DNA from 2 places in the Krasilnikovia sp. MM14-A1259 genome. Region 2 is predicted to be linked to the other one. Evidence: riboswitches for the same ligand, from Rfam matches in the RefSeq annotation. Region 2 holds a riboswitch; the other holds the start of a gene.

Region 1 (4,175 bases), 3.7 Mb from region 2:
GGCGGGGTGGCCGGGGACATCCCCGGCCAGCACGCGACATTCGAGTCGCCGCCGGTGGCCGCCGCGGTCGACGTGGTCGGCGCGCCGACCGTCCGGCTGCGGGCCGCGTCCCCGACCGGGGAGGCGGTGCTGTTCGTCAAGCTTTACGACGTGGACCCGGCCGGCGCCGCCACGCTCAGCGGGGGCCTGGTCGCCCCGGCCCGGCTCACCGGCCTGCCCAGCGACCTCGCGGCCGCGAAGCCGGTGACGGTCACACTGCCCGCCATCGTGCGCCGCATCGACGCCGGGCACACCATCAGGGTCGTCGTCGCCACCAGTGACCAGGCGTTCCTCACCCCCGCGCAGCCGACCACGTACACGGTCGCGCTGGACTCGCCGCTCACGCTGCCCACGGTGACCGGCACGCCGATCCCCGACCCGGACACCGTCTGGTGGTACGTCCTGGCCGGGCTGGTCGCCGCGATCGCGCTGGGCATCGTCGCGGTCCTGGCCGTCCGCGGCCGCCGGGCCCGCCGCACGAACATCCCCACGATCCCCGAGTACGCGGACACCCCGCTGGTCGTGCGCGGCCTGCGCAAGGCATACGGGGACGGGTTCGTGGCCGTGGAGCGGGTGGACTTCACCGTCGAACGGGGCCAGGTGGTCGGGCTGCTCGGGCCCAACGGTGCGGGCAAGACGACCACGTTGCGGGTGCTCATGGGGCTGACGATGCCGACCGAGGGCGACGCGCTGGTGTTCGGGCACCGGCTCGTGCCGGGCGCGCCGATCCTGTCCCGCGTCGGTGCGCTCGTCGAAGGCCCGGGCTTCCTGCCTCACCTCAGCGGCTACGAGAACCTGCGCGCGTACTGGCGGGCGACCGGGCGGCCGGAGGCGGACGCGCACTTCGACGAGGCACTGGAGATCGCGGGGCTCGGTGACTCCGTGCACCGCAGGACCAAGACGTACAGCCACGGGATGCGGCAGCGGTTGGCCATCGCCCAGGCCATGCTGGGCCTGCCCGAGCTGCTGGTGCTCGACGAGCCCACCGACGGGCTGGATCCGCCGCAGATCGCCGAGATGCGCCGCGTGTTGCAGCGCTACGCGACCGACGGGCGGGCCGTACTGGTCTCCAGCCACCTGCTCGCCGAGGTGGAGCAGACGTGCACGCACGCCGTGGTGGTCAACAAGGGCCGGATCGTGGCGGCCGGGCCGGTCTCGGAGATCGTCGGGGACTCGCCGTCCGTGCTGCTCGAAGTCTCGGACGTGCCCGCCGCGTCGCTGATCCTGGCGGGGCTGGACGTCCGCTCGGTCACCCCGGACGGCGACACCGGCCTGATCGTCGACATGAACGGCACCCCACGCGCCGACGTGGTGGCGTCACTGGTCCAGGCCGGGGTCGGGGTGGACCGGGTGGTGCCCCGCCGCCGGCTGGAGGATGCGTTCCTCGCGCTGGTCGGGGACAACTCGCGGGGAAGTGGGGACCGATGAGCGCAGTGATCGACAAGCCGGATACGGGGCTGAGCGCCGCGACCGGGTACCGGCCGTCGGCGACCCTGCCGATCCTGGCGGAGGTACGGCGGCAGGCGTCGCGGCGGCGTACCCAGCTCGCGCTGGGGTTCATGGTGGTGCTGCCGCTGATCATCCTGCTGGCGTTCGAGTTCGGCGGGGACGGCAACGACGACGGGCGCCGCCGCGGCGGGGCGTTCGCGAGCCTGGTCGACCTGGCCACCTCGGGCGGGCTGAATTTCGCGCTGTTCAGCATCGCGGTGTCGGCGGGTTTCCTGCTGATCGTGGTCGTGGCGCTGTTCTGCGGCGACACCGTGGCGAGCGAGGCGAGCTGGGGCACGCTGCGGTATCTGCTGGCCGTGCCGGTGCCCCGGGCCCGGCTGCTGGGCGTCAAGCTGTTCGTCGCGCTGGCGTACTCGCTGCTGGCGCTGCTGACCCTGTTCGGCACGGCGTTGCTGGTCGGGACGCTGCGCTACGGCTGGCATCCGCTGGGCAGCACGATCGCCGCCCAGATCCCGCCGGGCGCCGGGGTGCTGCGGCTGCTGGCGATCCTGGCGTACCTGGCCACCACGATGCTGATCGTCGCCGGGCTGGCGTTCCTGCTGTCCACGCTCACGGACGCAGCATTGGGCGCGGTCGGCGGCGCCGTGCTGCTGTGGATCCTGTCCAGCATCCTGGACCAGATCACGGCCTTGGGAAATTTGCGCACCGTGCTGCCCACCCACTACGCCGACGCCTGGCAGGGCCTGCTGTCGACCCCGATGCAGACGGCAGACCTGGCCAAGGGCGCAATCGCCGCCCTCTGCTACGCCACGCTCTTCATCGGCCTGGCGTTCTGGCGTTTCACCCGCAAGGACGTCACCAGCTGACCGGACGGGACGGCGTCGTGGTCGTGGTCGCACGGACCTGGCAGGGACGGGCGTCCTGGCGCCCGTCCCGGTCTCGGCGGGAGCGACGGTCAAGAGCACGACGGACGTGCGACAAAAAGCTCTAATCCCCGAGAGGACGCTCACAGATCGGGATCACAGGGTGATGAGCACCCTGACGCCCCGTAAGCTGGGCGGCACAACTGCATACCTCATCCAGAGGGGCTGAGGGAACGGCCCGATGACGCCCCGGCAACCACCGCACTCGACTCGATGACGAGGCCAGACGTGCGGCAGGTGCTAATTCCGTCCCCCGCGCGACGCGCCGGGGAAAGATGAGAGGACGGCCTCCCATGACGTCGATCGTCGACGCCCCTGTCTCGACGAGCCCCGCTCGCGCCCTCGTCTGCCGCGGCTGCGGCGCCGAGTTCCCGCTGGCCGCGCAGCACGCCTGTTACGAGTGTTTCGGGCCCCTGGAGATTGCGTACGATCCGGCCGCGCTCGCCGGGGTGACCCGTGCCCAGATCGAGGCGGGCCCGCAGAACATCTGGCGCTACGCCGCGCTGCTGCCCGCCGGGCAGGATCCGGCGCAGCGGGTCACGCTCGACCCGGGGCTGACGCCGCTGGTCAGCGCGCCCGCGCTGGCCGCCGCGGTCGGGCTGCGCGCGCCGCTGTGGGTGAAGGACGACTCGGCCAACCCGACCCACTCGTTCAAGGACCGGGTGGTGTCGGTGGCGCTGAGCGCGGCCCGCGGGCTCGGGTTCACGCGCTTCGCCTGCGCCTCCACCGGCAACCTGGCCAACAGCGTGGCCGCGCACGCCGCTCGCGCGGGGGCGCCGTCGGTCGTGTTCATCCCGGGCGACCTGGAGCAGGGCAAGGTCGTCACGACCGCGGTGTACGGCGGCCAGCTCGTCGCGATCGACGGCTCGTACGACGACGTGAACCGGCTCTGCAGCGAGCTGGTCGAGACGGAGGAGTTCGAGGACACCGCGTTCGTCAACGTCAACGTCCGGCCGTACTACGCGGAGGGTTCCAAGACCCTCGGGTACGAGGTGGCGGAGCAGCTCGGCTGGCGCATCCCGGCCCAGGTGGTCATCCCGATGGCCAGTGGCGAGCTGCTGACCAAGGTGGACAAGGCGTTCACGGAGCTGGTCGAGATCGGACTGGTGGAGGCGCCGGCCGGCGGGTGGAAGGTGTTCGGCGCGCAGTCCGCGGGATGCAACCCGATCGCCACGGCGCTGCACAACGGTACGGACACCATCACGCCGGTGAAGCCGACCGGCATCGCCAAGTCGCTCAACATCGGTGATCCGGCCGCGGGGGCGTACGCGATCGAGACGGTGACCCGCACGGGCGGGTGGATGGACTACGCCGACGACGACGAGATCCGGGCCGCGATCGGGCTGCTGGCCCGTACGACCGGGGTCTTCGCGGAGACCGCGGGCGGGGTCACGGTCGCGGTGCTGCAGAAGCTGGTGGCCGGTGGCCGGCTCGATCCGGATGCTGAGACGGTCGTGTTCAACACCGGCGAGGGCCTCAAGACGCTGGACGCGATCGCCGCCCAGGTGGGCCCCACGCACCGGATCAAGCCGTCGCTGCGTGCGGCACGTGAGGCGGGCCTGCTCGGCTGAACGGCACCGTCGGGTATCCGACCGACAACTGGTTTTTCCTTCGGGGGAGGGCTTGCGGACCGATCCCGGGGTCGGCAGGATGCTCTACGCGGGAGGGCGCGTCGCCGTACGAGGTCCCACCTTACGAGCTTGGCGACAATCTCCTAGGGGCCCAACGACCCAGCGCCGGAGGCGCTGTGCGCGCGTCCTCCCG
Region 2 (4,175 bases):
GTGTATCCGGCCGCGTTCTGGAGGGCGCCGCTGCGGGAGCAGCTGGCATTCATCGGCCTGCGCCGACGCGACCTTCGGCGTGGCCTGCTGTGGGGTGCCGGCGCAGCCGCGGTCTGGGTGGGACTGGCGATCGCGGTCGCGCCGTTGCGCGGACAGCACCTCGCCCCCGTGCCACCGGCGGCGGACTTCCTGTACGCGGTCCTGCTCACGCCCGTGTGCGAGGAATGGCTCTACCGCGGTTACCTGCTGCCGACCATCACCGGCACCGGCGTCCTGTTCTGGCGGGCCAATCTGGTGACCTCGGTGCTGTTCGTCGCGGTCCACCTCGTCGGCTGGGCGTTCCAGGGCACGCTGCCGGCGAACGCCCTGTCGGTCTACCCGGTGTCGATCCTCGTGCTCAGCCTGGTGCTCGGCTACCTGCGCCACCGGACCGGATCGTTGCTGGCCCCGATCCTGCTGCATGTGGGCAACAACGCGGTGAACCTCTGGTGGCGGTGACCGGCCCGAACGCCGGTCAGGCCGGGACGGACCGTTTGACCTCGAGGTTGTGGAAACGGGGCCCGCTCGAACACAGCGCCGCCATCTTCTCGGCGAACTCACTGGTCTCGGGCAGTGCGCTGTTGGCCATGGCGTCCTCGTACGAGGCGAACTCCACGATGGTCAGGAAGCGTTTCGGGTTGTCCCGATCCTGGGTGACCGTGAGCCGGAAGCCCTCCGGTGCGTCCCCCAGCCCGGCCATCCGGGAATCCCCGAGAGCGAACATCTCATCCGGCCGGTCGGTCTCGTACTCGATGATCTGAACAAAGCTCATCCAAGCCTCCCGGGCCTCAGAATGGGATGCCTGAAGCTATCAGTCCATCCTGGTCCCTCGACAGCACACGACACCTGATGAACCCGATCGAATGACGGCGCCGCCACGGGACCGAGCAGCACCGCGTCTGCCTATGCTTTGGGCCATGACCATTCAGCGGATGGACAATGTCGGCATCGTCGTCGACGACCTCGACGCCGCCGTCGCGTTCTTCACCGAGCTCGGCATGGAGCTGGAAGGCACGGCACAGATCGAAGGCGGCTTTGCGGACCGCACCGTCGGACTCGACGGCGTCCGCAGCGACATCGCGATGATGCGTACGCCGGATGGCCACGGCAAGCTGGAACTGGCGAAGTACCACTCCCCCGCGGTGCTCGGTACGGGGTTGCCGGGGCCGCCGCCCAACACGCTGGGTCTGCATCGTGTCATGTTCGCCGTCGACGACATCGACGACACCGTCGCCCGTCTCCGCACCCACGGCGCCGAACTGCTCGGCGAGGTGGCGCAGTACGAAAGCATCTTCCGCCTCTGTTACCTCCGTGGCCCCGCGGGCATCATCGTCGCCCTGGCCGAGCAGATCGGCTGACGCGATCGTCCGTTTCGCGTGAGGGTGGTCATATCTGCTGGACGCTTGCGCGCCCCCGGCTGCTAGCGTCGGTGCCAGGTCATGAGCGCCAGCGTGAAGCCCCGGCTTGCTGGCCGGCAACCCTCCTCCGCGGTGGGGTGCCCCGGGTGAGGACCGGGCACGGAGCACGTTCCGTGCAAGCGTGGCCTGGCCCCCAGGTCATCACCGACCCAGGAGAGCCATGTCTTCTCACCGTTGTGCCGCGAGCGTGCGGGTGCTGACCCGCCGCCGCCACGTCGACATGATGCGAATCTGCAGCGCCGCGTGTCGCTCCGGCGCCACGCGATAACGGCACCCGTTTCGCCGCGCATCGTCCGTCGGACGCGCGCGCCACCGAACCACCCCTCATCTCAGGAGACCCCTGTGCGATTTCTGCCTGCCCTCACCCGGGCCGCCGCCCTCGGCGCCGTCGCGATCCTCGGCGCCACCCTGCTCACCGCCTGCGGCGACGACGCGTCGTCCGGCTCGGCCGCCAACCCGTACGGTCTGTTGCAGCCCGGTGTGCTGCGGGCCGGCACCCTCACCGACGCCCCGCCGAACGTCTATCTCAAGGACGGGAAGTTCACCGGCTTCGACAACGACCTGCTCGCCGCGGTCGCCGGAAAGATCGGCCTGAAGGTCGAATTCGTCGGCACCGACTTCTCCGCGCTGCTGTCGCAGGTGAACAACCACAAGTTCGATGTGGGCAGTTCCTCGATCACCGTGACCGAGGCGCGCAAGAAGACGGTGGACTTCGGCAACGGCTACGACTTCGGCTACTTCGGACTCGACGTGCCTTCGGACTCCCCGATCACCGGCTTCGACGGGCTTTCCGGCAAGCGGGTCGTGGTGGTGCAGGGCACAGTCCAGGACGACTACGCCACGGGCAAGGGCCTGAACCCGGTACGGGTGCCCGACTACAACGGCGCCGTCAACCAGCTCAAGGCCGGCACCGCCGACGCCTGGATCGCCCCCGCCGAGATCGGCGAGAAGTCGGCCGCGGACAGCGGATCCAAGATCAAGGTGGCGGCCAAGCAGCTCAGCCCCGCACCGACCGCGTACGCGGTGGCGAAGGGCAACGACGCGCTGCGCGCGGCGTTGAACACCGGGCTGGACCAGGTCATCGCGGACGGCGCGTGGAACCGGTTGCAGGCGCAGTACTACCCCGGCCGCCCGATCCCTGCCGGCTTCACGCCCGGCAGCGGCACGGCACCGCGCGCGTCCGCATCAGCGGCGTCCTGACCGGTGCCGGAGCAGAGGGGGGGCGGTGACCGCCGATGGAATCGGTGAACACGCTGTGGGAGACGTTCTTCGACTGGCCGTCGATGCGGGCCGCGCTGCCCGAGATGGTGACCGTCGGGCTGCGCAACACGCTGATCCTGGCGGTCAGCGCCGCCCTGCTCGGCTCGGTGCTGGGTCTGCTGCTGGCGGTCGCCGGGATCTCGCGGACCCGCTGGCTGCGCTGGCCCGCACGCCTCTACACCGACGTGTTCCGGGGGCTGCCGGCCGCGGCGACGATCCTGCTGATCGGCGTCGGGCTGGCACCGCTGGGCATGCGGATCTGGGGGCCTGACCCGTACCCGCTGGGCATCCTGGCGCTGTCGTTGATCGCGGCGGCGTACATCGGTGAGATCTTCCGGTCCGGCATCCAGTCCGTGGAGGCCGCCCAGCTCGAAGGGGCCCGCGCGCTGGGCTTCTCCTGGGCCGAGTCGATGCGGCTGGTGATCGTCCCGCAGGGGGTCCGCCGCGTGCTGCCGGCGTGGGTGAACCAGCTGATCGCCCTGATCAAGGACTCCAGCCTGGTCTACTTCCTCGGCCTGGTGGCCAGCCAGCGGGAACTGTTCCGGATCGGGCAGGACCACGCGGCCACCACCGGCAACGAGTCCGCGCTGCTGCTGGCGGGCCTGTTCTATCTCGTGCTGACCGTGCCGCTGACGCACGCCGTCAACTGGATCGACCGGCGGCTGCGGCACGGCCGGCCGGCATCCGTGCCCGCCGACCAGGACGACGATTCGGTGCTGTCCGGTGTGGGCGGTGCGCGGTGACCAACCTCGGCGGCGCGACGGGCTCCGTCAGCCTGAGCCTGCGCGACATCCATCTGGCGTTCGGGCCGCACCGGGTCCTGCGGGGCGTGCGTCTCGACGTGGCCTGCGGACAGACCGCGTGTGTCATCGGGCCGTCCGGCTCGGGAAAGTCGACGCTGCTGCGTACGATCAACCGGCTCATCGAACCGGACCGCGGTGACGTGCTGCTCGACGGGCGCAGCGTGCTCCACGACGACCCGGACCACCTGCGCCGGCGCATCGGCATGGTGTTCCAGCAGTTCAACCTGTTCCCGCACATGAGCGTGCAACGCAACATCACGCTCGCGCTGCGCCGTATCCAGGGGCTCTCCGAGGACGAGGCGGCGGCGGTCGCCCGTACGCAGCTTGAGCTCGTCGGGCTCGCGGCCAAGGCGGACGCCCGGCCGGCGCATCTGTCCGGCGGGCAGCAGCAGCGCGTCGCGATCGCCCGCGCGCTGGCGTTGCAGCCGCAGGTGATGCTGTTCGACGAGGCCACCTCCGCGCTCGACCCCGAGCTGGTCAAAGGCGTGCTGGGTCTGATGGCCGAACTGGCGGCCGAAGGAATGACCATGGTCGTGGTCACCCACGAGATGGGGTTCGCCCGCCGGGTCGCGGACACCGTGGCATTCATGGACCGCGGGGTGGTGCGGGAAGCCGGTGCACCCGCCGCGATGTTCGAAAACCCCACGGATGACCG

The links. Region 2 has a riboswitch for S-adenosylmethionine ahead of ACMCNK_RS02250 (ABC transporter substrate-binding protein). Riboswitches for the same ligand answer to the same signal wherever they lie in the genome.
Region 1: linked by a shared signal. The riboswitch ahead of thrC (threonine synthase) and the one ahead of ACMCNK_RS02250 (ABC transporter substrate-binding protein) in region 2 are both predicted to bind S-adenosylmethionine.

What each region holds. Positions count from the first base shown of each region.
Region 1 covers NZ_BAAGAJ010000002.1:4,201,928-4,206,102, reverse strand. The annotation lists gene ACMCNK_RS18965 (alpha/beta fold hydrolase) at 1-1,467, shown strand, start outside; gene ACMCNK_RS18960 (ABC transporter permease) at 1,464-2,354, shown strand; SAM riboswitch class I at 2,561-2,693, shown strand; gene thrC (threonine synthase) at 2,705-3,982, shown strand.
Region 2 covers NZ_BAAGAJ010000002.1:532,191-536,365, reverse strand. The annotation lists gene ACMCNK_RS02265 (CPBP family intramembrane glutamic endopeptidase) at 1-498, shown strand, start outside; gene ACMCNK_RS02260 (hypothetical protein) at 515-811, opposite strand; gene ACMCNK_RS02255 (VOC family protein) at 957-1,397, shown strand; SAM riboswitch class IV at 1,475-1,585, shown strand; gene ACMCNK_RS02250 (ABC transporter substrate-binding protein) at 1,800-2,657, shown strand; gene ACMCNK_RS02245 (amino acid ABC transporter permease) at 2,693-3,460, shown strand; gene ACMCNK_RS02240 (amino acid ABC transporter ATP-binding protein) at 3,457-4,175, shown strand, end outside.